DNA from 2 places in the Clostridiisalibacter paucivorans DSM 22131 genome. Region 2 is predicted to be linked to the other one. Evidence: riboswitches for the same ligand, from Rfam matches in the RefSeq annotation. Region 2 holds a riboswitch; the other holds the start of a gene.
What was found. Region 2 has a riboswitch for lysine ahead of Q326_RS0115720 (aspartate kinase). Riboswitches for the same ligand answer to the same signal wherever they lie in the genome.

Region 1: it holds a riboswitch for lysine, as region 2 does, so the genes downstream of both, Q326_RS0106855 (Na+/H+ antiporter NhaC family protein) here and Q326_RS0115720 (aspartate kinase) in region 2, are expected to answer to the same signal.

What each region holds. Positions count from the first base shown of each region.
Region 1 covers NZ_JHVL01000014.1:33,848-49,948, reverse strand. Annotated here, with positions in the region: gene Q326_RS0106855 (Na+/H+ antiporter NhaC family protein) at 56-1,780, opposite strand; lysine riboswitch at 1,969-2,147, opposite strand; gene Q326_RS17920 (methyl-accepting chemotaxis protein) at 2,235-3,968, opposite strand; gene Q326_RS0106845 (flavin reductase family protein) at 4,196-4,696, opposite strand; gene Q326_RS16900 (hypothetical protein) at 4,741-5,220, opposite strand; gene Q326_RS0106835 (hypothetical protein) at 5,255-5,599, opposite strand; gene pdxA (4-hydroxythreonine-4-phosphate dehydrogenase PdxA) at 5,804-6,802, opposite strand; gene Q326_RS0106825 (four-carbon acid sugar kinase family protein) at 6,809-8,089, opposite strand; gene Q326_RS0106820 (2-keto-3-deoxygluconate permease) at 8,105-9,055, opposite strand; gene Q326_RS0106815 (UxaA family hydrolase) at 9,157-10,314, opposite strand; gene Q326_RS0106810 (UxaA family hydrolase) at 10,329-10,622, opposite strand; gene Q326_RS0106805 (sigma-54-dependent Fis family transcriptional regulator) at 10,831-12,726, opposite strand; gene Q326_RS0106800 (LysE family translocator) at 12,795-13,412, opposite strand; gene Q326_RS0106795 (D-alanyl-D-alanine carboxypeptidase family protein) at 13,573-14,832, shown strand; gene Q326_RS0106790 (chemotaxis protein CheX) at 14,840-15,301, opposite strand; gene Q326_RS0106785 (bacteriohemerythrin) at 15,298-15,717, opposite strand; gene Q326_RS0106780 (ABC transporter permease) at 15,894-16,101, opposite strand, start outside.
Region 2 covers NZ_KK211077.1:22,500-38,600, reverse strand. Annotated here, with positions in the region: gene hslO (Hsp33 family molecular chaperone HslO) at 1-475, opposite strand, end outside; gene Q326_RS0115745 (cold-shock protein) at 677-877, opposite strand; gene Q326_RS0115740 (class I SAM-dependent DNA methyltransferase) at 1,006-1,743, opposite strand; gene Q326_RS0115735 (NAD-dependent protein deacylase) at 1,753-2,481, opposite strand; gene Q326_RS18365 (alpha/beta-type small acid-soluble spore protein) at 2,585-2,758, opposite strand; gene Q326_RS17720 (type II CAAX endopeptidase family protein) at 3,145-4,089, opposite strand; lysine riboswitch at 4,325-4,513, shown strand; gene Q326_RS0115720 (aspartate kinase) at 4,645-5,850, shown strand; gene Q326_RS0115715 (aspartate-semialdehyde dehydrogenase) at 5,916-6,917, shown strand; gene dapA (4-hydroxy-tetrahydrodipicolinate synthase) at 7,001-7,888, shown strand; gene dapB (4-hydroxy-tetrahydrodipicolinate reductase) at 7,893-8,648, shown strand; gene dapD (2,3,4,5-tetrahydropyridine-2,6-dicarboxylate N-acetyltransferase) at 8,665-9,402, shown strand; gene Q326_RS0115695 (aspartate aminotransferase family protein) at 9,408-10,613, shown strand; gene hpt (hypoxanthine phosphoribosyltransferase) at 10,671-11,192, opposite strand; gene Q326_RS18615 (hypothetical protein) at 11,513-11,680, shown strand; gene Q326_RS19150 (hypothetical protein) at 11,753-11,884, opposite strand; gene Q326_RS0115675 (single-stranded DNA-binding protein) at 11,981-12,646, opposite strand; gene Q326_RS17715 (Mur ligase family protein) at 12,953-14,407, opposite strand; gene pdaB (polysaccharide deacetylase family sporulation protein PdaB) at 14,509-15,279, opposite strand; gene Q326_RS17710 (polysaccharide deacetylase family protein) at 15,400-16,101, opposite strand, start outside.

The sequences.
Region 1 (16,101 bases), on a different contig from region 2:
ACTTTACGCGAATAGAAAAAGACCAAAATAAAATAGCCTTTGGTCTTTTTCACTACTACTTACTCATAGATTTTTGTAATTGGTCTTCCTTTACAGACTTACCAAAGAAGTTCACAACTGCAAATATCATAACTAAATCTATTAATAATACTATATAAACTGGTACTCCCAGTCCAACTGGTATATATCCAAATACTATTGATATAGTAGCAACAGTTATGGCATAAAACAACTGAGTCTTAATATGATCTATATGGTCACAGGCAGCTCCCATAGATGACAATATAGTTGTATCTGAAATGGGTGAACAGTGATCTCCAAATATTGCACCAGTTAAAACTGCCCCTGCATTCATAATAATATAACTTTGCTCTGGCACTATGGCAAAGGCTAAAGGTATAGTAATAGGCATTAATATTCCCATGGTTCCATAGGATGTACCTGTAGCGAAGGATATTATAGATCCCAAGACAAATATAATCGATGGAAGCAAAAATGCTGGTATCGTATCTGACAATATAGATACCATAAATTTAGCAGTACCCAATTCTTTAATTACTCCAGATATTGACCATGCCAATAATAATATTACACCTGTAATCACTAAAGATTTCATACCATTTATCCAAGTATCGATTCCATCTCCTATAGAAAATAATTTTTGTTTAACTCCCATTATTAATGCCACTATACTGGCCAATAGTGCTGCCTGAAATAATACTACACTAGCATCAGATGCACCAAATGTTTCCCTTATTGCCTCAATAGATAGTGGTGCATTATTAATTATTTCCATCATCTCAGGGTTGTCTGATAACGCAGTATATCCATTATAATAAAATCCTAAGAATGCTGATATTATCAGTATTCCTATGGGAATAATTGCATTCCAAACACTAAGCTTAATCCCTTCTATAGGTTCTATCCCTGTTGTTTCCTTAGAAACCATAGGATTAGAACCCTCCCTAAGAACTTCTCCAGTAGTCCTCGCTCTTTTTTCTACCTTGTACATAGGCCCAAACTCTTTTAATAATACTGCTGTAGTAACTATAAATACTAATATCAAAATATTATAAAATCTAAAGGGTATAGTTGACATAAATACACCATAGGGATTTACACTTTGACCTATTGAATCATACGCATCCTTTATTAGGCCTATTTCATATCCTACCCATGTAGATATAAGGGCAATCCCTGCAATAGGTGCTGCTGTAGCATCAATTATAAACGCCAGTTTTTCCCTTGAAATTTTAAGTTTATCAGTCACAGGTCTCATTATTGGCCCAACTATTAGAGAATTAGCATAATCATCAAAGAATACAAATAACCCTAAAACCCATGTAATAAGTTGTGCACTAGTGGGAGACTTTGCCTTTTTTGATAGAGATTCTGCAACTGCTTTAGCTCCTCCCATCTTAGTAACCAATCCTATTAGTCCTCCTATAGTAAGACATTGAAGAATTATTCCAGCATTCCATTTGTCTGCTAATGAGTTTAATACTTGGTCAATTATGCTTAGTCCTCCATAAAAAACAGCTCCAAATACTCCATGATCATTTAGCCCCAATAAAAATGTGCCTGAAAATACACCAATAAATAAAGATAATACCACATTTTTAGTTGCAAAAGCCAATATAATTGCCACCAATGGTGGAAGCAATGTAAGAAAACCAAACTTTTCTGCATTGGCCTGAGCAACCTCTGGGTCAACGGCAAATACAGTTCCTGTAATAAACATACATATTATGATAGTTATCACAGTAATACTTTTTTTCATCTTTTTTCCTCCTCTTTTTCTATTTACTATATCCTATTCATTTTTTTGTAGAAGCATTCTGTGATAGATTCCTTTATAGTTTTAAAAATAAAAAAATCCTTAAGCAATAGCTTAAGGATTTGAATTTAATATCATCGCTACTAAACCTCCTTATGCAAGGAAGTATAGAAACAACTCTTCTTCTCCTATCAAACTATAGCGCTCCACAAAATGAATGTTTGTGACAGTCTTGGATATATTCTATACAAGACCAATATACAGTATTAAAGCAATTAACTGTATATTTCGGCAATATCTCCTTTCCAACAGCTTCAACGTAGCTTAACTCCACTGCTGTACTATTAAATAATGCACCTCTAAGTTCTAAAAGATAAATAGAAATATTTAATTTTTAATTCTGTTATATAGGATAATACTTATATATATATTTGTCAAGAAATAGTTACAATAATACTTAAATTCTAAATTTACTAATCAAGTTTTGTAATGCCTGAGCAAGTCTTGCTAACCCTTCACTGGCATTTGTGATTTCTTCTATTGATGCTGATTGTTCCTCCATAGAGGCAGAAACCTCTTCTGTTCCAGCTGCATTTTGTTGAGCTAATGCCGATAATGCATCTATAGTATCATTTACTTCATTTTTCTTCTGCTCCATTATATGCCCTGAATCATTTAATCCCTGTATAATTTTGTGGGTATTTTCTATTGCCTTGATAATCTCTAGATATTTTTCTTCAGTAATTTTCATATTTTTCACTTGTTCTTCTAATATAGCCCCCACACCATCCATAGTTTTTACTGCTATATCAGAGTTATCTTGTAGTGCATTGACCATGTCATCAATAATTTTGGTTGATTGAGTTGATTGTTCTGCAAGCTTTCTAATTTCATCTGCTACCACTGCAAACCCTTTTCCATATTCACCAGCTCTAGCTGCTTCAATTGCTGCATTTAAAGCTAATAAATTAATTTGCTCTGTTATTTCACTTATTAGATTACTTGCTTGATCTATCTTTGTAGAACTCTCATTAGTCTTGATAATGCTATTATATACATCATCAGCCGCTCTACTACTTTCCTTAGTTTTTGAAGATAAATTATTCATCACACCTAGACCATCTTTAGCCAATTCTTCTACTTTTTTCGATGCCATTGTCAACTCCTTTAATTTATGTTGATCCTTTTCAATTAGTTCACTTAACTCTATTAATTTTTCAGCTCCTTCTGCAGTATTCTGTGCTTGGTTTGTTGCTCCCTCTGCTATCTCAGATATAGTTTTAGCAACTTCTTCAGCTGCTATAGAAGACTGTTGAGTAGTAGCAGTTAATTCTTCAGATGATGATGTTACTTGTTCCGATGTATCTCCTACTTTCTTAATCATATTTCGTAAATTATCTTCAATAGACTTTATCGACCTTGCCAATGCCCCTATTTCATCTTTTTTATTAGTAAATTTATTTGGTATATCTTTTGTAAGATCAAAATTTGCTATTGTATCTATATGTGAAACTGCCATTTTAGTGGGATCAGTAATATGTTTACCAGCCAAAAACGCTATTAATATAGAAAAAATAATCACAATAAAAGTTATTAGTAAAAAATAATTCCTTATATCATCTAAATTATGTTGAATTAGAGCTTCTACCTCTGTCATAGAAATACCAACAAATAAAATACCTATAATTTGGCCTTTCGCATCCTTTATAGGGTCATATGCTGTCAAATAAGATTCCCCTAATATATCTGCCTCCCCTACATATCGTTTGCCTTTTATAATACTATTATATGCCTTGCTGTCCCCTCCTAAAAAAGTACCTACCGCTCTACTTCCATCCTCTTTCTTGATATTCGTAATAACCCTCATAAAGTCATTATTTTCCTTTGCAAATATAGTGGCGACATTTCCCAAATCTTTTAAAATTGTATCGACCAATTCATATCTTTCTTCTATACTGACACCATTTTTATCAACTAATTTTTCATTTTGTAGTTTTAGATATCCAAATTCATTTTTTAAATATTGATTAGCTGAATTAATATCTGCTGAAAGTTTCTCTTTCAATACTTGATATTGAACTTCATTCATACCATTGGAGCTTTTTGCAAAACCTAAATACGCAATCAAACTAGTAGATACTACAACTAAACTGCAAAAAATTAATATTAATTTGCTTTTTATACTTCTCATAATCACTCTCCTTTTTAATATTCATAATATTTACTCTTATTATATTGATATTTATTCATATTTTCAATAAATATTCTATGATTTTCGATGTTTTTCTACAACATTCGACACAAGTAGCATTAAAATAGCCAAATCTTTCTAAAGATTTGGCTATTTTTATCCCTTTGTCATCAGTCTAAATAATGATAATTATTATGTTTTTTCTCATTTTAATATCAATTTTATACTTATCTAAATTTTAAGAATTGTATTTTTGAGTAATCAATATTCCCTTCTGTATCAACTATACCTTTATTGGCATGTACATAATTGATCTTGCCTATAAACATTTCATGAGAACCAGTTTTTATAGAATCTACAACACTACATTCTATATTTACAGGACAATCCAACAATAACGGTGCATTAACTTTAACTCCTTCACCTATATTCATGCCTAGTTTAGCTAGCTTGTCTTCATCTTTTCCACTATGAGTTCCAAGATATTTATATTGTTTTCTAAGAGCTTCAGTCACTAAGTTGACAACAAATACTCCCGTTTCCTTGATTATAGGATATGAATAGCGTGTTGGAACTATACCAACCATTACCATAGGAGGATCAAAACTGCAATTACAAGCATATTCAACAGCTAGAGCATTGTCATTGCCTTCTCTATCTCTACATGATATCAATAAATCTGGTACAGGCCTCAAACATGTTTTGAAATTAGCACTCTTTTTTTTCATTTAAATTCCTCCATTTATTTGAAATTATTTTTAACTTATAAAATTTAATCTTCCTTTACACTACTATCTTCTAATTCCTCTTCTTCATATGCCTCATCTTTATAGCTTTCATTATCCTCTTTCATCTCTTCCTCTTCGTCTGTTTTTTTATCTTCTTGTTTTTTAATAAATATATTTAATATACGAGGTGCTGATTTTACTCCTATTACCATAAAAATTGCTATCACAAGAATCTCTATTGTCGCACTAATATTAATTCCATTCATTATCAATGCAGAACCTAAGTCTGTAAAGACACAAAACCCAAGTGCAGCCCATACTCCTGATTTAGCAAAAATAAATACCATTAATCTTAATAGTGGTATAGATATAACTATGCCCACCAAGACGGTATACAACATAGAAACATTAGTATAACTCTCTATTACATGCATCATCCCAGCCATTCTTGGACAAACAACAAAAAAGGCAAAGGCTAAACTAGATATAATATTTTCCCTTGTAAAACCTAATTTATCTTTCATATGTAATCACCCTCAAAAAAATTTATGTATTTGACTAGCCTATTATTAAGTTTGATATTATAGGTGCTACCTTCACTCCCAATACTACAAATAATGCTATAATAAATGTCTCTATTGCTGCATTGATACTAATTTCCTTCATAATAAATGCAGCAGTAAAATCAGTTAACACACAAAAAATAGCAGCTCCCCATATACCAAAAAGGTTAAAAAACCCCACCATAATCAACAATAGGGGAATAGATATTATAGTACCTGTTATAACTGTCCTTAGTACAGAGCTATTGGAATGCTTATTGATTATATGCATCATTCCAGCCATTCTTGGGCAAGTAATAAATAGACCAAATGCTATTCCTGATATAATTAATTCATGCACTATGATTCACCCCCTAAATATATTTTTCAATAATTTTTATGTAATTGAAAATGAATATCATTTTCTATTTATATTCTATATTATTTTATTGTTAATTTCAACACAAGATGAATTTTTATTAAAAAAAGGAGTTAAATCTCTATAGAGATTTAACTCCTTTTTTTAATAAAAATATCATATTAATTAGTAACCACATACTACCCGCTATTTACCTATCAATCTAGCTGCTAATTGTATAGACTGCGTCATACTACTCTCATCTGCCAATCCTTTCCATGCAACATTAAATGCTGTTCCATGGTCAACTGATGTCCTTATGATGGGTAAACCTACAGTTACATTTACTCCACTATGGAATCCTAATAATTTAAGGGGAATATGACCTTGGTCATGGTACATAACTACTACAATATCAAACTCTTTATCCTTTGCCCTTACAAATACCGTATCTGGAGAAATTGACCCTTGCACATTTATTCCCAAACTTTTGCATTCTTCTATAGCTGGATTTATTGTTGATATTTCTTCATCCCCAAATAATCCACCTTCGCCAGCATGGGGATTGATACCTGCTACTGCTATTTTAGGGTCTTCATACCCCAGTCTTTTCATAGTACTATCTGCAAGTTTTATTACTGATTCAATCCTATCCTTTGACAATCCTTGTATAGCTTCAAGTAATGATACATGGGTAGATACATGGATCACCTTTAAGCTTTCATCATATAAAAACATAGCATAATCTTTTCCATTGCTCAATCTTGCTAGAATTTCTGTATGACCAGGATAATTATGTCCTGCCAAATGCATTGCTTCTTTGTTTAAAGGTGCTGTAGAAATGGCATCTATTTCATCATCCAATGTCAACTTTACTGCCCTTTCTACATACTCATACGCTGCATTCCCTGCCATCTTTTGTATCTCTCCTGGTAATAATTCATCTATCTTTATATTATCAATATTTAACACATTCAAGATATTATCACTAAAATCACATTCATCGGTATCATGGACTTCATTTAGTATTATATCTTCAATCCCTATAATATCCTTTACCTTTTTCATTACATCCATATTACCTATAACTAAAATATTATAATTTTGTTGCCTAATGGTATTTTTAAAACTCTTTAATATAATTTCTGGTCCAATTCCTGCAGGGTCTCCCATAGTTACACCTATCAATGGTACATTCCTTTTCATCAACTATCATCCTTTCTTCAAAAACTCTATGACCTTGATCATCGTATCTTCTTTTCCAAATCCCCCTGCTTTGGTTACAATAGGTATTTCTCCAAATTTTTCACTTATGAAATATCCATAGGGTATAGCTGGCAATATTTCATCCTCTATTATTATTCCTGAAACCTCCATAAATTTAGCTGTCTTTATAGCTATATCTCCCCCGGTTAACATCAGACCCTTTATATTTTGTTTATTACATATCTCCCTAGTTAATAATCCAAAAAACTGGGCAATATTATCACTTACATTGTTGCTGGCAAGGCCTTTTTCTCTACCTATATCTCTAGCATATTTAACTTGCTGTCTATCCTTTGCACTTCTTATTACTATATCTCTATCTTCCTTTACACATCTATTTACTAATTCTAAAATCCTTTTCTTTTCTTCCTCTGGATTCAAAAACATTCTCTTTATATCTATATCTATAATCTCTATATTGGCATAGGAAGATAGGTAATTTACTTGATTTCTTGTATTATCACTTACACTACCTGCTATTATAACCACAGTCCCTTCTCTATTCTCATTTCTATCTATTAAGTTTAAGGCCTCTGGTAAATATTCAGCCAGTCCTGCCGAACCCGACATTATTATCTTTTTATCTAAAAGGGCAATGGTATCTGCTATATCTTTAAGGTTAGATTTATTATTAGCATCTATTACAATGATTTCATACCCTTGATTATTTAGTTTAATGATCTTATTTTTCAATATTTCTGTTCCTTTAATTACATCTTGCAAACCTATTATTCCCACTTTTTTATCTGTCTGCAATGTAATTATTTCTGGCACAAAGGAATTTTTAACAGGTGTAATGGGGTCTTGAGCTATCTCCGTTTGCTCAAGGGGAATATTGTCTACAAAATGTATGCCTCCTACTGTAGTACGGCCATTCTCTGGTAATGCTGGCACTATTATTGCTAGATTACTATTAAAACCTTCCATAGCAGCCTCTATTTCAGAGCCTATATTTCCTCTTAATGTAGAGTCTATTTTTTTATATATATAATTAACTCCTTCAGTTTCTGCTATATTTGCTACTTCTTTAACCTTATCATATGCTATTTCTTTCTTATCAAATCTACTCTCTGTATCTATTACAATAGTATCTAAATTATTTATAGCCTCTTTTATACCAGAAAAGTCTGTAACTACTCCTGTTTTCAAACCTTTTTTACTAAATTGTACACCGGTATCATTGGAGCCTGTCAAATCGTCTGCAATAATGATAAATTTATTAGTCACAATATCCTCTCCTATTTAATCAGCATTTTCTTTTTTGTTAAGTCTTTTATTTCTTTTTGCAATGTATGTTGTAAGGATTGGTGCCAACAGTGCAGTTGTTATTGTAGATGCAGCCACTTGTGGAGTAGCTACAGCAGCTATAGATTTAAGTGCTGGATCTGCCATTGCCACTGCTGCTGGTGTCGCTACTGCATTTCCTGCTGTACTGGAAGCTGCCGCTCCTCCTACACCTGAACCACCTGTAGCTTTATCAGCCAATATGTTAAATGTTCCTCCTATCAATGTAGTTATAATACCTAACAATATACCTGGTAATCCTGCTTTTATAAGCATTTGGAAATTGATTCCTGCACCTAGTGCAAATGCAAAAAACGGTATCAATATAGGACCACCTTTAGTCAAAAAGTCTCTCATCTTTGCATCTAAATTCCCTAAAATCATACCCACAATTATAGGTAAAATAACTGCTATTAATGCTTTAAAGGGTATACTGGCAATTCCAGCTGTTCCCAATGCTATCATAGTTAAAAAAGGACCATCATTTACAGATATTATTGCTATAGCCCCTACATCAGTTTCATCCCCAAATTCTCCTGTAAGCGCTGCATAAAGACCTCCATTAGTATTGGTCATAGCTGATATTATAGCAAGAGAAGAAAGTCCAAATAATCCATTTTGTCCAAAAAATTTAGCTACTATTAGTCCTATTACAACTCCTATTATAAACTTACTTAAAGTAATAGCTGCACCTTTCTTAATGGCCTTTGGTGCTGCCTTAAAACTTATACCTGCACCCATACATACTAAAAACACACCTATCAAGGCACCAGCTCCATTAGCTATAGCTGTAGTAAATCCTCCTATTTCTAATAATTGTGGAAAAAAAGTATTAATAATTGCTCCTATAACTAGAGGTACAACCATCATTCCTCCTGGTATTTTCTCTATATTCTCTTTGATTTTCAACTTTATTCCTCCTCAATAAATTATAAAATTTATTCTATTTTCGTAATTCCAAATATTATGTAAAATACATGTCCATGTACTTTACATAATATTGCCTTTATCTAAAATGTGGGGGCTATTTTATATATGCCGAATTCCCTATGTTTAAGGGCCTCTGCCTTAGTTATTTTACCATTACATACTTTAACCATCTCTTCAAATATCTCTTTTCCTAAATCCTCTATTGATACTTGTTCATCAATTATTTTTCCAGCATTTATATCCATATTGTCTATCATATTATTATAGGTATTACTATTACCGGTTATTTTTATAACTGGCGCTATTGGCGATCCCGTAGGTGTGCCCCTCCCTGTAGTAAATATAATTATCTGGGCACCTCCAGCTAACATGCCAGTAATAGATTCTATATCCTGACCAGGAGTATCCATTACATAGAATCCCTTTCCTTTAGGACATTCTGCATACTCTAATACTCCTTGTATAGGTGCAGAGCCTGCCTTATATATACATCCTAAAGATTTTTCTTCTATAGTTATCACACCACCTTCTATATTTCCTGGTGTAGGTTGACTGCCCCTTATATCTACGCCTAAACTCATAGCCCTTTTTTCAGTTCTGTCCACTATTTCTATCAATTTTTCAGCTACTTCTCTATTTACAGCCCTCTTGGCCAATATATGTTCTGCCCCTATCAATTCAGTAGTCTCTGAGAGCATTGCAGTACCACCTTTTTTTATAAGGATATCTGAGCTTACACCTACTGCTGGATTGGCAGCTATACCCGAGGTAGTATCAGTTCCTCCACATTCTATGCCTAAAACTATTTCATCCATATCTACTTCTTCTCTAGGAATATTTGCCACACTTTGTACCATATCTCTAGCTATCCTTGTTCCCTTCTCTATAGTCTTTAATGTGCCTCCACACTGTTGAATAGTAATGGTCTCTACTGTTTTTCCTGTTTTCCTTATTTCATCGGCTACATAGGTAGGTTCTGCACCCTCACATCCTAGACCTACTACCAATACTTTAGCCACATTGGGATTGCTTCCAAGCCCTATTAAAGTCCTTACAGTCTGGTCATGGTCCGCTCCTACTTGACAGCAACCATGCTGATGGGGCAACGCTATACTTCCTTCTACATTTCTACTGATTCTTACTGCTGTTTCACTGGAACATACAGATGTTGGAAGTATTACTACATGATTCCTTATGCCTATTTTTCCATTTTCTCTTCTATAGCCCATTATTTTCATACCAATACCTCCTCCTATTTTGTTAAATCTCCTCTTCCTCTTTTGCTTTCAACATTATGAATGTGTACATAATCCCCTCTATTAATATCTTGAGTTGCCATTCCTATTACTTCTCCATATTTTATGACATCATCGCCCTTTTTTATATCTTTTAGAGACATCTTATGTCCAAAGGGTATATCTTGGTTTGATACTATTTCCACAATATCATCTTCTAGGTTCATGGAAACCTTTTCTTTTTTCACGATATTAGAAATAGCTGTAGCAACATTGTCTTTAGAATTTGCAATTATAGCCTTTAATCCCATTGTCTTTCCTCCTTTATTTTTAAATTTTCTGTCTACTTTAATAAAGAAGCAAGATTTATGCCATTTAATTAGTTTTAAGCAAAATTCTTTACAAACGACTAATTTTCAAAGTCTATATATTATAATCTTCTCATAGCCATATTGAATATAAAAAACTCTATAAAAAAAAGATGTATATTGCATCAGTCACGATGCAATATACATCTTTTCAGTTTTTTAGTTTTCTATTTATAGTTCCCCTATCTATGCCTAATCTCATAGCAGCTTTTGTCTTATTGTAATTTTCCTCTTTTAACACCTTTATTAATATCCTTTTTTCTATATCCTTTAAAGTTCCTTGTAGCAATACATCTTGATGTTCTATATTATCACCTTCACTACACAATTCTCTTATGATTATATCCAAATCTTCTTTTTTAGCTATATTAGTATCACTTATTACAGATATCTTTTCTATGACATTCTGCAACTCCCTTATATTACCTGGCCAATCATATTGTTGAAAAAATTCTAACATATCATTGTCTATCTCTTTAACTTTAGTTCCATATTTTTTACTAAATTTATTTAAAAATAAATCTACTAATATCTTGATATCTTCTTTTCTATCTTTTAACTGTGGTATTTTTAAATTCAATACATTTAATCTATAGTATAAATCTTCTCTAAAATTACCATTTATAACTTCTTCTTTCAAATCTTTATTTGTTGCAGTTATAATACGTACATTTATTGGAATCAACTTATCATCGCCTATACGCATAACCTCACGTTCTTGGATAACTCTAAGAATTCTGGCCTGAAGCATAGCATCCATCTCACCTATTTCATCTAAAAATATTGTTCCATTATGGGCTATCTCAAATAGACCTTGCTTTCCACCTCTTCTTGCTCCTGTAAATGCACCTTCCACATATCCAAATAATTCACTTTCCAATAAATTGCTAGGTAATGCTGCGCAGTTAATAGCAACAAATGGGCCTTTTTTTCTATTGCTATAATTATGTATGGATTGTGCAAAAAGCTCCTTACCTGTACCACTTTTTCCAAGTATCAATACTGTAGAGTCTATTTTCGCATATTTTTTTGCCAATTTTATGATACGCTTTATTTCTTGACTTACACCTAATATATCCTGAAAGGTATGCCTTGCTATAAGTCCCCTCTTAAATATTTCCTTTCTTATCTTCTGTTCTAATTCTTGTATTTTAGTTATATCTTGAAATGTCGTTACGGCTCCCCTTACCTCATTTTTTATAATTATTGGCACCCTATTTACTGCTATATTCATATTATCATTTATCTTTTGAATTCGACCCAATTCCATTTCTCCTGATTTTAGCACTTCTGGTAATCTAGTATTTGGTATTATATCTTTGACTGGTTTTCCTATAACTTCTTTATAAGGCTTGTTAAATATCTTCTCTGCTGCTGTATTATAAACATTTACTACTCCTTTACTATCTACAGACATAATCCCTTCATGAGAAAAATCCAAGATAGCTTTCAGCCTTTTACTTTTCTCTCTTTCTCTCATGGAGATTTCATGTATCTTTATTGCCTCTTCTATGGCATTGATAACTGCTTCCTTTCCAGACATTATAAATCTATGTTCCAACCCCTTACTTTTGGCTGCCATAACAGATATAGTATCACCTACTACAACCTCCACCCCTAAATTTATAGCATCATTAACTTTATCTATAGCTTCAGATTCCTTATCTATCTTAAACCAACATATATCAAGTCCTAATATTTCCCCTATACTTCTAGCACCTGTTATCACATTGCTATATCCAATAACTGCTATTTTCTTATGGGTACCTATATATTTCTTTAATGCCCTCAGCAAATCATATCCTGTAACTTTGATTTCTACAACTGGTATGTCTACTTTATTCTTAATAAGAGTAGCTGTTCCTCCTCTAGTAATTATAATCTCTATACCCTCTTTTTTAGCTTCTACAGCTTTAATTACACCAGTACTCAAATCTCCCACAACTGTATCAATGGTCTCCTTATATAGTCCCTTGTTTTTTATCACACTATCAGATATATCCTTCAACTTCCTATGCGGTGCTATCAAACGAATATATTGATTCATATATACACCCCTATTTATAATGATACCTCATATGTTTATTGTATTTAGTATATGCAAAATCATATAACTTAAAATCTCATTATACCTTTAAGTAAATTCATAATGCCAAAAATACTTATTATAGTACCTATTATCTTATCTATAAAAGAGAGACTACATTCTTTATAATTTTTTTTAGACTCTTTAACTAAATTAGAAGTGAAAAACCACAATATAGAGGAACCTAAAAAAATCGAAATTACCAATACTATATTTTGCTTAAAATTGTCTACATTTACATCTATACCTATCTTAGTAAAAATAGCCAAAAAAATAAAAAAAGTCATGGGATTGGACAAACCCATTAAAAATGTAGAAAAGGCTGGATGTATAATATCTTCTTTTGTCTCTGTATTTACTTTTTTATTGCATACAGCCTTCATAATAATACTTATTCCAATGATTAAAAATAAAATTCCTGTTATTTCATTAATAATATATCTATTTCTTTCTAAAAAATCATCAATAAATCCCATTCCCAAAATTGCAATGGATGAATAAACTAGATCTGATACTGCTGCACCAACACCTGAAAGAAAACCTATCTTCCACCCTCTATTTAATGTCCTTTGAATAGATAAAAGCCCTATAGGACCTACAGGCAATGAAACAAATATTCCAATAAGAATTCCTTTTAATACCACCATAGCTCCCCCTAGTACAATATATTTATGCAATAAATCATTATAAAAATTGACTACCATATTAGTTATATCATCTATATATACATAAGTAAATAGGCTAAATAGTATTTAGTATAATTCATTCTATATCAATGCATAATAAAAAGTAATGGAGGTGAAAAAAATGAATATATTTATAAATCATAAAATAATTAAAGTTGAAGATGAATACATAGTTGAACTATATCTACAAAGACAATACGATGAGACCTCAATGGAATTTTTGTCAAACAAACAGGAAAAAGTTAAAGACTTTAAAAAAGAAATTAAAAATTATATAGAATACAAAATTCCAAATTTAAGAATAAAAACAATCAATATTATGCTTGGTTCTTTACTAATTGCATCCATTCCTTTCAGTTCTATCAATGTTGAAGCCAGTACACATAGTAATCCTATCCCTACTGAAGCTACAAATAATTATGCAGTAAAGTCAGGAGATAGCTTATTTAAAATTGCTAAAAAATTTGGCATAACAGTTAAGCATTTAAAAGATTTTAACCATTTAAAAACTAACTTAATCTATCCCAATCAAATTATATATATACCTACTAAAGAGATAATAAAAATAATAAACAGTTTGCCTGATAACATTATTCATATTGGACATCAAGGAAATGAGATAAAAAATATACAGAGAGCACTAAATAAAATCGGTTATCACTTGGCAGTAGACGGGATATATGGACCTAATACTAAATCAGCTATGCTCAGATTTCAAAATCAATACAAGAATTTAGCTGATGATGGGATATATGGTCCTAATACTAAAAATTATTTAGAGCAAGAACTACTTAATAATAATATTAAATCAAATCTCAGTGATATCTTAGTTTTAGTAAATAAAAATAATTCCATTTCATCAGATTATATACCAAAAAATCTTGTTATACCAAATGTTTCTTTTCCATTTAAAGAATATAACCCAAAAAAACTAATGAGAAAAGACGCTGCATTGGCCCTAGAAAGGCTGTTTGTACAAGGAAAAAGAGAAAATATTGACTTATATGCAGTATCTGGCTACAGATCCTACGACAGACAAAATACAATATTCAATTCCAATGTTAATAAACATGGACTTGAAACTGCAAATCAATTTAGTGCCAAACCTGGACAGAGTGAACATCAAACTGGACTAGCTATGGATATAACTAGTCGTTCAGTAAATTTCAGTTTGACACAAAATTTTGGAAAAACCAAAGAAGGGAAATGGATTAAAAAAAATGCCCATAAATTTGGTTTTATAATCAGATACCCTCAAGGTAAAGAATCCATTACAGGATATCAATATGAACCGTGGCATCTTAGATATGTAGGAAATGAAACTGCTAAAGATATAACTGCTAAAAATATTACCTTAGAAGAATACTTAGGTAGAAAATAATAACATGCTAATTTTCTTTTAAATATATATTAATATCAAATTCTCCAATAGGGGTCTTTAAAGGTAAAAATAATGCCCTCTCATTGGCCATAGAATATGATTTATACTCTCCTATAAAAATTTGTGGTGGTACTATATCACATATATAGTCATTATTATTTAATATAGTCAGTGCATTCCCACCGATTATATTGGCTACTTCTCCCAATGCTGAGGATACAAAATTATCAATTTTTTTAATTGGCATTCCAGACATAATCTTTACCATTTCTAAAGTCATCTCTTTAGGAAAACTAAATAGAATTGTACCTTTAAGATCTCCTGTAACTCCTAAAATTACATTGGCATCTTTACTACTTACCATGCCTTCTACTACTTTTAAATCTCCTCTTTCAGTATCTATATCAAGCATTAGATTAAATACATCCTTAGTTGCTTTATAAAAGGAGTTTACATACTCTGATTTCATAGAATTTCTCCTCCTTTATTCTTTACATAATCCCCTATTTTTTGGTCGGTTTGTGCTACATGCATAATTAACCAGGTCATCAGTTTAGCACTAAATTCCTGTATCTTCTCCTCTGTAAAACCTTCCTCTTCAAATAGTTTAACATAATTATTTACTACTCCCTTAAACTCTTCATGAATCTGCTTATGTTTTTGGGTATCTGGATAATCAATCTTTCTTTGATATGCCTCCTCTTGATCAAAATGGATTACTACATACTTTTGCATAAAATCCATGGTCTCTTTTACCTTATTTAATTTTTTTTCCCAACTATCTTCATTTTCAACAGTCCTAATAAATTCAGATACACGGTTAAAAAGCTCTTGATGCTGCTGGTCTATTAAATCTATACCAACTTTATATTTATCTTTCCACATCACAATAAACCCCACCTTTTTTTAATCTTATCAATAATATAGGTATCAAACTTTAATTTTTAAAATATTAATAAATGTAGAAATTAAAAACCTATAATGTCTTTAAATACTTTTTATCTTTTACCCAAATATATATATTCTAAACAAGACATACAATAATTCTAAATCTATGTTTATCAATTGACAACTTTTTTCATATACCTTTTATTCCATATATATATAGTAAATATAACAATGCCTATAGATAAAACAGTATAAAAAATTCTATTTCTAATAATCTGTGGCTGCCATTTGATATAATCCTCATAATATCCCAATACATTAAACCTAATCATGAATTTTGATAATCCATAGTCTCCCTTAAGAGGAAGTACTGAAACCCCA
Region 2 (16,101 bases):
CAGAAGAAGGTTGTTGCTCTGAATAAGCAAAATAATGGGTTAGATCTTGGGCTATCTCTCCATTCACTAGTTTTGACTGTCCTACATAGGGTTCCTTTAATCCCAAATCCTTTATCACAACCAATCTACCATCGCTTCCCACTGCCCCACCTACGTCTAGCTTTCCATCTTCTCTCAATGGTAGCTCTACAAAAGGATCAGATATATATCCTTTGACCTTGCCATAACTATTGGCTACTGCCAATATAGATTTTATTTTTCCAGATCCTTTAAAATTTAATGTTATTTTATCTTTTTCTCCCTTTAACATAATTCCCATTATAGATGCTGCTGTTAAAGTTCTACCTAAAGCAGCAGTAGCAATGGGAAGTGTTTTGTGAATTTTATGGGCTTCATTTGCCATATGAGTAGTAGTAGCAATAAAAGCCCTTAGCTTTCTATCTTTATCCACTGCTCTGATTATATAATCATTCACTATTCTTCTACCTCCCTTTTAAATCAATTATTAGTAATTAAGGACAGTCCATTACTGTCCTTAATCAATATTAACTAATTACTACTAACTTTCTATCTATATTATTATATATTTAGTCAAAAATTATTTAAAGCCCCATAAAATATGGGGCCTTAATTGCTTTTTATAAAACTATATAAAATCTATATTAGATTGTTGTTATTATAGTTTTACAACATTAGTTGCTTGAGGACCTTTGTCTCCTTCAACTATTTCAAATTCAACTTCTTGTCCTTCATCTAATGTTTTGAATCCATCTGTTTGGATAGCTGAATAATGTACGAATACATCATCACCATTTTCTCTTGTTATAAAGCCATATCCTTTAGATGCATTAAACCATTTAACTGTTCCTTTTTCCATTTAAAACATTCCTCCTGTACTTCAATAAATTTGCAGATGTTACTATCTATGTATCACCTACTCTTTGATTAGTGTATCACACTTATTTTCACCTGTCAATTAATATTCCCACTAACTTAAAAAAAAATTCATTTTCTTGCCACAAAATTTATTCTTTCTGTTTTTTCTCTTATATCTTCAAAAGAAAAGCCCTGATACACGTCTATTTTTTTGAACCCTGATTTGTCCAATAGTTCCATTATTTCTTCTGTTGTATAGGCCCTTTGAATATGTTCTTCATCTATTCGTTCATATAGACTTCCATTATAAATAAAAAATGTTAAATCATAATATCCCAAGCTATCTCCTTTATCAAAAAAGCTTTGCCAAGTATAAAAAACATCTTCTTCATCATTTATAAAAGTATTATTTCCTATTATATTACTTATCTTAAAGTATGAATTTATATCAAAAATAAATATCCCATCTTCATCTAAATGTTTATATACATTATTAAATACATTCATTAAATCCTCTTTTTCTGTTATATAGTTTATGCTGTCACATAAACTCAACACTATGTCAAATTTCTTATTCAAAGAAAAATTTCTCATATCTTGATTCAATATCTGTACATTTTTACATTTCCTTAGTTTTTCATAGGCCACTACTAACATCTCTTCTGAGATATCAAAACATGTTATATCATACATATCTTCAGAAAAAAATTTAGTCATACTACCGGTGCCACAGGCCATTTCCAATAATCTTTTTTCTTTAATATCATATTTTTTTAATATCCTTGTGATATATTTATACCACTGTTGATAATCAATATCCCACATAAGTTTGTCATATATTGAAGCAAATTCTTTATATTGAAGCATAGTTACCCCCTAAAAAATATTATTCAATGTCTTTCCTATGCTATCGTTTATAACTAATTTAGCATATCTATCATAATTAGTACTGTCTTTATTAATAAGTACCAGTTTATCTCCTTCATAATATCTTACAAGATTAGCTGCAGGATATACTACCAATGAAGTTCCTCCAACGATTAACATATCACAGTTAGTTATAGCCTCCATTGCCATCGTTATATCATCACTTTTAAGTGGCTCCTCATATAGTACTACATCAGGCTTTACTATTCCTCCACATTGATCACATTTTGGTATCATACTTTTACTATTTAATACATAATCTAAGTCAAAAAATTTTCTACAGTCTTGACAATAGTTTCTATATACAGAGCCATGAAGTTCTATCACATTTTTAGATCCCGCCAATTGATGTAATCCATCTATATTTTGAGTTACTATTGCTTTAAGTTTTCCCATATCTTCCAATTCTGCAAGGGCAGTATGGGCAAGATTGGGTTTAGCATCTTTATATATCATTGTGTTTCTATAAAAATCAAAGAATTCTTCTGTGTGATTTACAAAAAAGCTATGACTAAGCATAACCTCTGGAGAATATCCGTATTTGCTCTCAGTACTATATATTCCATTACTAGATCTAAAGTCTGGTATATTGCTCTCTGTGGAAACACCTGCACCTCCTAAAAACACTATATTATCACTACTATTTACAAATTCTCTAAGTATTTTTATCCTATCCACAAAATCATCCCCCAATTATAGTATTATATGATTATTATATCATATCAATTTTTTTAAAAAGCCAATCAATATCCCTATATAATTTTATCTATAATATAATAATTTAACAATCTTTCTTTTTTTTACGTGCCTCTCTCTTCTTAACAGTTATCTTTCCACCTATCTTTCCTGTTTCCTTAGCCGTTAATCCTCCCCACCCCACCTCTTTTATTTTATCCATCAATCCTAATTCTTTAGCTATTTCATACTTCATTGAACCTACATCTTTTTTAGGCATATATACTCCTCCTCATAATTATCTTTTTATCTATTATGTTTCTTAATAGAAATAATTATTCTATAATCCCTATATATGAGCCCATTGACATATTTTAAAAGTAAAAAATAAACTTTTCAAAGTTAGGAAAACATTTTCTTAATAAAAGTAAGAAGAAACCTTTAAATTGTTACAATTCTATAATGTTTTTTTTGAAATTAATCCTTGATTTTTAATACCTAAAATGTTAAACTATTTTCTGTCGGAAAAATGCTACTTTCCCACTCCCCCTTTAAATTTTATAATTTAAATATTAAAAGGACCTCCTTCCCCCAGGATGGTCCTTTTGATATTTTTTGTATGTATTTAAAATATATGTTTTATAAAATTATTGTTAAAATAATTTATCAACTAATTGAAGAAATATATCTTATATATTCAACTACCTTATATATAAATATACCCATTACTACAACTATAGGTATTATATTGAACACAGTGTTTCCCTCTTCTGTTAAATGTCTAATTTCTTCACCAAAATAATCCTGTTGTCCTGCAGGTAGTTTCTTATAAATATATCTTGCAATCATCCCTGCTATAATAGCTATAAATAAGAAAAAAGACGCCCCTATCATTAACTGTAAAGTATAAGGTATCATATTTGCTGCCTCACTGTTTGCCTCTTGTTGTATTTGAGAGCTTCCAAATAAATAACTTAATATCCATGCAAACAAATTATTAGATAGATGGGCAATTATAACTGCATATAGAGAATTCGTTTTATGGACAATAAACCCAAATAATATTCCCAAAAACATTGGCCCCATCAAATTTTGTATATTGAAATGAAATATACCAAATAAAAATCCAGAGATCAAAATGGCTTTTATAGTTCCTTTCCTTTCATATGACCTCATTATTAATCCCCTAAACATTACTTCTTCACATATGCCTGGTGTAATGGCAACCACAAACACTCCCAATAATACTTCTATATTTGTACTAGGCACAGGTAAAGGTGGGGGCAATATTTGCCCAAATCTACTAAGTATAATTGCCATTAAAATATTTAAAAATGCCCCTATTGGATAAGAAAATATCACTAATAAAGGAATTAATATTATTTGCTTCAAATTCAATTTATTTAATCTCAATACCTTTTTTAATGAATAACCTTTTATCTTTAAATATAGTACAGTGGGAAGAAGTATAATAATATACTCTGTTATTAATATACCAGTATAAAATTCTCTTTGTTGGGCCATTGCTCCCAATGTCAATAATAATAGGGCTATTATAAGGTAAAAAATATTTGCTTCAAAAATAGATGGTACTATTTTCTTACGATCCATTGATATCCACTCCTTAGATATAATTACTCTAAATAGTATACCATTTTATCTATAATTAAAACAATAATCTGTCCACTTATATTTCCAAGATTTCAATTTATATGTTTTTTTATTGCTTAGAGTAAAATTATTGTAGGTAAAATTTCAAAAAAATGAAATAAAAAAATTTATTAAATATCTTTGACACAATGAGTTTTATATGTTACAATCTGTTAAAATAAATATTAGAATCGAAGTGTAATATAGAGGATGCATTTGTAATCAGTAGTATAAACTTCTGCTTAGGGAACTATAAGTTTATATGAAAGGTGCTTTTGCCGAAACAGATATCTTCCCCTAAAGATATCTGTTGGGACTACATCCAATAGGTGTAGTACTGCCGTTGGTTGACTGCCCAGTCTTCCAATTGAGAGCTGTATTATGCTGGGCAAAAGATTGATTTATCTGTTTATTAATGATATCTTATTTGGATTTCATTTGAATTTAAGCAGTCATGACCTTTTGCTCATGACTGCTTTTTGTTTTATATAAATATAATAAAAGTAGGTGAAAATTATGGATATTGTAATTCAAAAATATGGAGGTTCTTCCCTTGAAGACATATCTAAAATCCAGGCTATAGCTAATAAAATTCATCAAAGAAAACTCGATGGTTATAGCATGGTTATCGTAGTGTCTGCCATGGGTAAAACCACTAATAATTTAATATCTATGGCCAATAGTATTTGTGATAATCCTTGTGGAAGAGAATTAGACATGTTAATGTCAACAGGAGAACAGATATCTTCTGCTCTTTTGTCCATCGCTTTAAAAAAATTAGGTCAAGATTCAATATCTCTAACAGGATTTCAAGCAGGTATACACACCAAAGGTATACACACTAAAAATAAAATTAAAGATATAAAAATAGAAAAAGTTAAATCTTATCTTGAAGATGGAAAGGTAGTTGTAGTTACAGGATTTCAAGGTGTAAATGAAAGAGGTGACATTACAACTTTGGGAAGAGGAGGCTCTGATACTACCGCTGTTGCATTGGCCTCAAAACTCAATTGTAATTGTGAAATATATACAGATGTAGATGGTATATATTCCATAGATCCCAAAATATACCCTACTGCAACTAAACTAGAATACATAAGCTATGAAGAAATGCTTGAAATGGCTAGTTTAGGTGCTACTGTAATGGAACCTAGAGCTGTAGAAATTGGTCAAAAATACAATGTTCCCATATATGTTGCACTAAATACTGGGCAATATAAGGGAACATATATAAAGGAGTTTGATGCCAATATGGAAGAAAAAATAATTACAGGTCTTACTACCAGCGATGAAGACCTAATGGTAACTATCAACCAAGTTCCCTATAATACTAAAAATGTATCTAATATTTTTCAATTTCTATCTGACAAAGATATAAATATTGATATGATAAGTCAAACTGCTCCAGCTAATAATCATGTAAATATATCTTTTACAGCACCAAAATCAGATATCTGCGTCATTAGAAAAATCCTTAGCCAATTAAAAGAATCTCTTCCTGATATAACAATACAGTTAGATGAAGATATAACAAAAATATCTGTAATTGGTTTAGGTATGAGAAATCAATCAGGAGTAGCTGCTAAAATGTTTAAAATATTTGCAGATAATGATATAGCTTTTAAACAAGTAACTACATCTGAGATTAGAATTTCATATACTATTAATACAATAGATAAAGATAAAGCAATAGTATCTATTGCTAATGCATTTAATCTTTGATATTTGACCAAATAATTATGTTATAATCTACTAGAGACTATATAAATGTAAAAGGAGTGTTGATGATGAAGAGTGTAAATTTAGCCATAGTTGGTGCTACTGGTATGGTTGGAAGAACCTTTTTAGAAGTATTAGAAGAGAAAGATTTTCCAATCAACAACCTTTATCTTTTGGCATCAGCAAAATCTAAAGGTAAAAAGATTAGCTTTAGAGGAAAAGAATATATTGTAGAGGAATTAACCGAAAATTCCTTTGACAAAGATATAGACATAGCGTTATTTTCAGCTGGTGGAAATATTAGTAAAAAATATGCACCAATAGCTAAAAGTAAATCTGTTATTGTTGTAGACAATAGTAGTGCTTGGAGAATGGATAAAGATGTTCCATTAGTAGTACCAGAAGTCAATCCAGAAGATATAGAAAAACATAATGGTATCATTGCAAACCCAAATTGCTCGACTATACAATGTGTGGTTCCATTAAAACCTCTCCACGAAAAATATGGTATAAAGAGAATTATATACTCAACTTATCAAGCCGTTTCAGGCTCTGGCGTTGGAGGTATAAAGGATTTAGAAAATGGTGTAAATGGAGTAGATGAATTAAAGAAATATCCTCATCCGATAGCTTATAATTGTCTGCCCCATATAGATGTATTCATGGACAATGGGTATACAAAGGAAGAAATGAAGATGATCGATGAAACTACAAAAATACTAAACGATAATAATCTAAAAATTACTGCTACTACTGTGAGAGTCCCTGTAAGATATGGACACAGCGTCTCAATTAATATAGAATTAGAAAAAGAATTTGACTTAAAAGATGTTATGAGCTTACTTGAAAACAGTCCTGGGGTTATCGTTCAAGACGATGTTAAAAATGATGTATATCCTTTAGCACTTAATTGTGAAGGAAAAAATGAAGTATTTGTTGGGAGAATCAGAAGGGACTTCAGCTTAGATAATGGATTAAATCTATGGTCTGTAGCTGATAATATTAGAAAAGGTGCCGCCACAAATACTGTTCAAATAGCCCAATTATTATTAGAAAAATATTTTAACTAATATTAAATTATTTGCATAACATATATTACATTAAGGAAATTATATGATTTCCTTATTAATAAAATACATGGGAGGGTTTTTTTATGTCTTTATTTCAAGGATCAGGTGTAGCTATAGTTACACCCTATACTGAGAAAGCTATAGACTTTGATAGACTTGAGGAATTAATCCAATGGCACATCAAAGAAAAAACTAATGCTATAATCATATGTGGTACAACAGGAGAAGCCTCTACTATGACAGTTGAGGAACATAAGGCTGCTATTAAATTTGCAGTAAATACAGTTAAAGGTCAAATACCTGTAATAGCTGGTACTGGCAGTAATAATACTGCTCATGCCATAGAAATGAGTAAATATGCAGAAAGTGTTGGAGTAGATGGACTTCTCGTTGTTACTCCCTATTATAATAAAACTACTCAAAAAGGCCTTGTGGAACATTATAATGCTATAGCCGATAAAGTATCTATACCTATAATAGTATATAATGTCCCTGGTAGGACAGGAGTAAATGTACTTCCAAAAACTCTATTAGAGCTTTCAAAACACAAAAATATTTGTGCAGTAAAAGAAGCCAGTGGAAATATAAGTCAAGTTGCAGAGATAGCTAGATTATGTCCTGAAGATTTTTATATGTATTCGGGAAATGATGATATGGTAGTACCTCTACTATCTTTAGGAGGTAAAGGAGTTATATCTGTAGTAGCAAATATATTACCAAGGGACACCCATATGATGGTACAGGAATATTTAGATGGTAATATTGAAGAAAGTAGAAAAATACAACTTAAAATGAAAGGATTAATAGATGCTTTGTTTATAGAAACCAATCCTATTCCAATAAAAACTGCTATGAATTTATTGGGTATGAATGTGGGTAAATTAAGATTACCTCTAACTGAAATGGAAGAATCTAACAAGCAATTATTGATTAAAGAAATCACTGATTATGGACTTAAGATAAAGGGGTGAGAGTATGTTAAATGTACTAATAAACGGATGTAATGGGGCCATGGGGCAAGTTTTGTCAAAGGAAATATCAAATCTTGATGATATAGAGGTTTTAGCAGGAATTGATCGATATCCTAATTTATATGATAATCCATATCCAGTCTATGAAAAAATTTCTCAATGCAAAGAAACTGTTGATATAATAATAGATTTTTCCCATCCTGTATATATAGATGATCTATTAGCATATGGTACCGAAAATAACATACCTTTAGTAATAGCTACTACAGGACTATCGGACAAAAATCTAAAAGATATAAAAAAGGCATCTGAAAAAATACCTATTTTCTATTCATCCAATATGTCTTTAGGTATAAACGTTTTAATAAATCTGGCAAAAAAAGCAGGATTAATATTAAAAGATGATTTTGATATTGAAATTATTGAAAAACATCATAATAAAAAAATAGATGCCCCCAGTGGAACTGCATATATGATTGCCAATGAAATAAACCAAGAATTAGATAATTCTAAGACATTTATCTTTGGGAGACATACCAAAACTGATAAAAGACAATCAAATGAGATTGGAATACATGCAATAAGAGGTGGTACCATAGCTGGAGAGCATACAATATTATTTGCTGGAAATGATGAAGTTATCGAACTAAAACATACAGCTTCCTCAAAAAAAGTTTTTGCTATGGGTGCTATAAAAGCAGCAAGATATATACAAAATAAAGAATATGGATATTATACCATGGATGATTTATTAAATTAAGAAAGGAATGAAACTAATGACTAAATCTACAAAAAAACACAATGATGCCAGCCTTGAATCAGCATATGAAATCGCTAAGTTTATCAAAGATGCTAAAAAATCTACCCCAGTAAAGCTATTGGTACAAGGAAAACTTCAATCACTTCAACTAGATAGTAATCTTAAATCCTTTGGAGATAATTCTTTTAAAATTATTATTGGAGAATTCCAAGATATAAAAAAAATATTAGAACAGTACAAAGACAATATTGAAAATTATCATTTAGAATGGGATAGAAGAAATTCTGCAATACCATTGTTAGACTATAAAGAAATACCTGCAAGAATAGAGCCTGGAGCTATAATCAGAGATAAGGCGAATATAGGGAAAAATGCTGTTATAATGATGGGAGCAGTAATAAATATAGGTGCTGAAATCGGTGAAAATACAATGATTGATATGAATGTAGTTGTTGGAGCTAGAGGTATTATAGGAAAAAATGTTCATGTAGGTGCTGGTGCAGTTATAGCAGGGGTTTTAGAGCCACCAAGTAAAACACCAGTTATAATAGAAGACAATGTAGTTATAGGAGCCAATGCTGTCATCTTAGAAGGCGTAAAGGTTGGAAAAGATGCTGTAGTAGCTGCTGGTTCCATTGTCACTAAAGATGTACCTCCTAATTCAGTAGTAGGAGGCACTCCTGCCAGAATCTTAAAGGAAAAAGATGCCAAAACTACTGATAAAGTAAAGATTCTAGACGAACTAAGGGGCTGATATAAATGTCTTTATTAGAAAAAGACCAACGCTATATACTCAATGTATATAATAGAATCCCTTTGGAAATAGACTACTGCAAGGGTTCTTATATATACGATACAAATGGAAATAAATACTTGGATATGTTCAGCGGTATATCTGTTACTAATTTAGGTCATAGCCAACAAGGTATAGTTGATAAGATTATTGAGCAGTCAAAAAAATATACCCATCTATCTAACTATTTTGTCAGTCCACCAGTTATAAACCTTGCCAAGATGTTAGTAGAAAACACTTTTGCTTCTAAGGTGTTTTTTACTAATTCTGGTGCTGAATCTATAGAGGCTGCTATAAAATGTGCCCGTAAATTTGGGAAATCTTATAATAACAATAAGACTAAAATATTATCGGCTATTAATTCCTTTCATGGTAGAACCATGGGAGGTTTGTCCATAACAGGACAACATAAATATCAAGATGCCTTTTCTCCTCTACTTCCCAATGTAGATTATTTTAAATTTAATGATATAGAGGACTTTGAAAATAAAGTTGACAATACTGTATGTGCTGTATTTTTAGAAATAATACAAGGAGAAGGTGGCATAAGGGAGGTTTCCAGTAATTTTATCTCAAAGTTACAAGAGCTTTCTAAAAGATATAACTTTCTAATAGTTGTAGATGAAATTCAAACTGGTATCGGTAGGACAGGTGACTTTTTGGCTTCAGATAAATTTGGATTGAAACCTCATATGACAACATTGGCAAAATCCATAGGTGGTGGATTACCTTTAGGTGCTTTATTAATAGACCAAAGCATAGAAAATGTCCTTACTACAGGAGATCATGGTTCAACCTTTGGAGGCAATCCAGTATGTTGTGCTGCAGGAGAATATCTAGTTAATAAAGTACTAGAAGAAGACTTTAAAGCTGAAATAAAAGAAAAATCAGATTATATAATCAATGAAATTAAAAAAATACAAAATAAATTCCCTAATATTATTAAAGATATTAGGGGTAGAGGTCTTATGATAGGTATAGATGTAAGTGACTTCAGTCATCAAATAAAGGATTTGGCTTTTAAAAAACAGTTACTATTAAATGTCACAAATAATACTGTTATAAGACTTTTACCTCCATTAAATATTTCCAACACAGATATTGATAAATTCTTGAATATATTCGAAGATATTCTTTTGCAAATAAATGGTAAAGCAATCGATAGCTATTAGTTGTAAATTTTACAATAATTAAAGAGAAGACATATGTCTTCTCTTTAAATTATGCCATTAATCATCAAAGGTAAATATGTAAGGTACGTTTCTATAATAATCTCCATAATTAAGACCATATCCCACTATAAATACATCGGAAATACTAAAACCACAATAATCTGGTGTTATGTCTACTTTTCTCCTGTCAGGCTTGTCTAATAACACACAAGATTTTACTGAATTGGGATTTAAACTCTTAAGATGTTCTATTATTACATTCATAGTGAGCCCTGAATCCATTATATCATCTACTACTAACACATCCATTCCCTTTATATCAGCCTTTATATCACTTACTATTTGTACACTGCCAGAAGTAGTTTCTCCACTACCATAACTGGATGTGGTCATAAACTCAATCTTAATTGGTAAATCTATCTCCCTAACTAAATCTGCAGTAAATATGAAACTGCCCTTTAAAAGGGAAACTACTAATAATTCTTTATCTTTATACTCTTTAGTTATTTTTTTGCCTATTTCCACCGTCTTTTCCCTAATCTCTTCTTTAGATATAACTACACTTTTCTTTTTATTCATCTATTTCAGCCCCTCACAAATTATATAACAATATTGTTTGTCAAATATTTTATTTTATAATTATATTAATGTCAATATCATTACATATTTCTTTATAAAAATGATTTTTTATAAAGAAAACATAATATTTCTAATATTTTTTGAATTTTTTCAAATTTATTGAAGGAGTTTTTTACTTTTCTGTCTAATATAGAATATATTATCATTTTTAAGATATATTTGTTTCATATTTTTGTCATATTATAAAATTTGTATAATATAATATCTATATATTATATTTAAATGTGTTTAACAGAATTTAGTTATTGGAGGATTGAAATATGAAGAACTCAAGTTTTTATTCAGATGATCTAAAAGTTTTATGTATAGAAATTATTAAGTGTCTCGATAAACTAAAATCCCAAGGAATTATAACTGAAGAAGATTACATTAAACACACAAAACTCAAGAAAAAATTCTTAGATGATATCCAAAAAAAGAGTTGTTAATTACTTTTATATATTGAAAAAGCGGCAATAGTCTTGCCGTATTTTTATTAAATTTTCCCTTTAGCTTATAATCTATTCTTTATATTTTATATTAGACAATAATCCTCTAATTTTCTTCAACTCTACTAATATTTTATTCAATGTATACTGAACACTTATAAGTATTATTAGTATAATAACTATAAGAAATACATCATAATACATAATATCACTCCTCTTATATTTATTCTTACATATATGATATAACTATATATATAAAAAAAACAAGGCTATATATTTTATAACCCTGTTTTTTTATACTTATTCTTCTTCTACCCTATTATTGTCATCTTTAATATATTCTAATTTAGATATAGATACCTCATATGCTGTTTTATTTATTACAGAACCATCAGATAGTTTTTTTTGATATCCTCTACTTTGTATTCTACCCCAAAGTTTTATGTGATCTCCAATTATTAATTTGTCGCAAAACTTTGCATTTCTTCCCCATGCTATAGCTGGAATATAATCTGACTTATTATAGGGTCTATTAACTGCTATAAGGAGATCAGTAATTTCTCTGCCAAATGGTGTAGTCCTATATACAGGTTCTTTACATATAAATCCATCTAAATAGATTTCATTGGGTTTTTTTATTATATCATCTAGTTCATCTGCATCAGGAATATCTATATCCCTTGCAAATATAGTCAATATTAATTTATTATTCCCTTTAATATATCGATTATAAGACCTCAATTGACCTTCTATAACAATATAAGATTCCCTATCTAAATTTAAATCTACCAATAGTCTTTCCGATACAGTAACAGGTAAAACATCGGAATACTGGCTTAATCTTGGCACTTTTAGCGTAAAGTTATAGAATCCCTCACCATACATTTCATGACTGAATTTCAAGTCACTAACAATCTTTCCCACTAGTTTTACAGAGTTAGTGCTCATCAAGTCCTCTTCTACCATAAAGACCCACTTCCTTTCTATTCTTATGTGCTTTATTTAATCTACAATTATATCTATTCAATAATAGTCCTTATTATGAATACAATTGTGATTTTTTATCTTAAGGATATAATATTTTTTCACCTCCCAATCTATCAAAGGTTTTTATTAAGGATCATTTAAGCATCAATTTCAAAATTTATGAATAAAATATTTTCTATATTAGAAATTAAACAAAAAAAATAAAAACCCTTCAATAAATTTTAAATTTTCTATAAATTCTAAAAAATACAGACTCATTAATCTAATAATCACAATTCTTTTTAATTAAAAAGAATTGTGATTATACTTAAAAAATATTTCTTGTCCTTTATCCATCCCTTGCGATCCCGTCAACAGTAGTAAATCATCTTCAGAAATATATTCTAAAACCGACTTTATAGCATCTTCTAAGTTTTCATATATTTCATAGCTTATATTTTCTCTATTAAATGTCGCAGTATAAGATTCCAATTCTAATTTATTCACTATATCTTTATCGCTAACATTATCTTTACTGAGGGTCAATATTATTTTTATATTTTTTAATATAGATGCCCACCATGCTATAGTTTCAGCATTTTTTTTGTTTATATCAATGCCCCTATTTCCTCTAATGGCATTTATCATTATTATTTCTTTGCAATTTATATTTTGTATTGTCTCAAATAAACTTTCGTACCCCAGTGGATTATGGCAAAAATCATCTATAGCTAAAAATCTTTTTTTGCAAAAAAATTCTAGCCTTCTCTTTATTCCTTTAAAACTCAATAATGAACTACCTATTTTTTCAATAGAGATTCCTAGATATAATGCTGTCGATATAGCTGCCAAAGAATTATAGACATTGTGTTTCCCTAACAATTTCATTTTTATAGGATATTCTTGAGGTTCCAATTCTAATCCGTTTACTGTATTAATTCCCCTTTGAATACAGATATTATATTCTATGCCTCCATCAATTACTAGACTTGAAGCAGTAACTGTAGCCTTTTTATTTAGTCCATATGTAAAAATATTTAAGTTATTCATTCCTTCAATTAATCTTATAAAATTATGATCATCACAATTCAAAATTGCCATCTTGTCACATGGTAACCACTGAAAAAGTCGTCTTTTACACTCTATATACTCTTCAAAGTCCTGATGAAAATCCATATGGTCTTCATCTATATTTGTATGAATAGCCACATCAAATTCTAATCCATAGGTTCTATAATCTTTAAGCCCATGAGATGATACCTCTATAATCACATGTTTTATACCAAATAAATTAAATTCATTTAATAATTCATATATCTCTTCTACTCCTGGCGTGGTAAGAGAAGTGATTTTCCTTATATTCAAATATTTTATTCCTGTAGTTCCTATTAGTCCCGGTTTAAATCCATTATATTCCAGGATATGGTATATCATATTTGTAGTAGTAGTTTTTCCATTAGTTCCTGTTACACCTATTAAAAATATGTCTTTTGATGGAAAACCATAGTACTCATTTAATAATTCAGCCAACTTTTTTCTAGCATTCTCGGTCTTTATAAACTTACACGCATTGTATTTATTAGCTAATTGACTACTAATATCTTTTTCTGTATATACTACTACTGCACCATTGTCTATGGCCTCGTGTATAAAATCATTCCCATCTAGTTTATGACCTTTTATAGCAACAAATGCATAGCCATCTTTAACCTTTCTTGAGTCCCCAGTAACTCCTTGTATTTTTATGTTCTGTACTTTCATAATGGCTCTCCTTTTGTTTTATATTAAATCTCTTTCATATGACTATGTTTTGTTTTATATCGATTTTTTATGTAAAAAAAAGAGGATTAAACCTCTTTGTTTTACTGTGCCTTTTTTTGTTGTCCACTGCTATCTATATAATAATCTTGTTTATATATGAGCTGAGATACTGGCACTATACTATATCCTTCATTGGTTAATTTTTCTAATACTATGGGTAAATATTCAGGGACATATTTTGCATTGTTGTGAAATAATACTATAGAGCCCTTTTTTACATTCCTTGTAACCCTATCTACTACAGGTTTTACGCCCATCTCTTTCCAATCTAATGAATCTACATCCCATTGTATTACATGGTATCCCATATCTCTACATGTCTTTATCAATCTATCATTATAATCTCCAAAAGGCGGTCTAAACAAAACTGTTTTTTCTCCTATTATACTCTCTACTTTTTTTTCAGTACCTTTTATCTCTTTTATTATTTGTTCCTCTGATAATTTAGACATATGGGGGTGATTTGATGAGTGATTCCCTATCTCATGTCCCCTTACATGGATCTTCTTGACCATTTCTGGATACTTGTCTGCCCAAAACTCTACTAAAAAAAAGGTTGTTTTTACATTGTACTCATCTAATATGTCCAATATCTTTTCAGTATACTGATCTCCCCAAGCTGCATCAAAACTTATTGCAATCTTTTTTTCATCAGTATCTACACAATATACCGGCAATTCTCTACTTTGATTGAATACAGTAACTATATTATTTATGAATGATGTCTTTTGCCATACTATAGAAATAGATACTATAACTAAAACCACTAAAAATTTCCTCATAAGAGATCTTTTAAACATTAATATCCTCAATTTTTATACCTCCCAACTATTACTCCATATTAATATAATTTATTCTTTATAATCGTCTTTTATTACTCTTATAATTAAAAATAGGAGTTATGAAATGAATCATTTCATAACTCCTATAACTTATTCATATATATATAAATATTTATCTTCCACTTTATCTTTGTCTACCTTTTCTTCAAACTTCTTTGGTACAGTAACTACTTCTGGATCTCCATCACTAATAAATTTCTTTTCAGGATTTTTATCAAATCCTTCTATATAGCTATACATCCCTAGATTACCCACATTTGTCTCACTGGCTCTTACTCTTTTTATAGACAATGGATTAAAATCTCTATCTATAGGAGATACCGATGGCCTTGCCCCTACATTTAATATAGCAATATTTTTGTATTCTACATCATTATATTCACCTTGTTCCAAATACTTCTCCAGCTCATCCTTTGGCCTTCCTCCATTGCATAATGCATAGGTATTTACATCATATTCTGGCAGTATGGTATTTATAAATTCCACTTCTTTAGCTATATATTCTTGTATTTTATCAGGGTCTTGATTGGCCTTAGAAGACATATCATTATGTGCCATTGTATGATTTCCTATATCAAATCCCTTGTCTACTAAATATTTAAGCTTATATTCTACCAATTCTTTTTGCCTGAATGGATTAGTTCCAAAAATAAAGAATGTTGCCTTTAATGGAAAATCAGGATGTTTTTCATGAAATTCCTCCATTATTCTCACTGCACTGTTTGGATCTACAATTTTTTCACCATCTTTTTCTATTATATTAAAGTTATTTTTGTTTCCATCATCAAATGT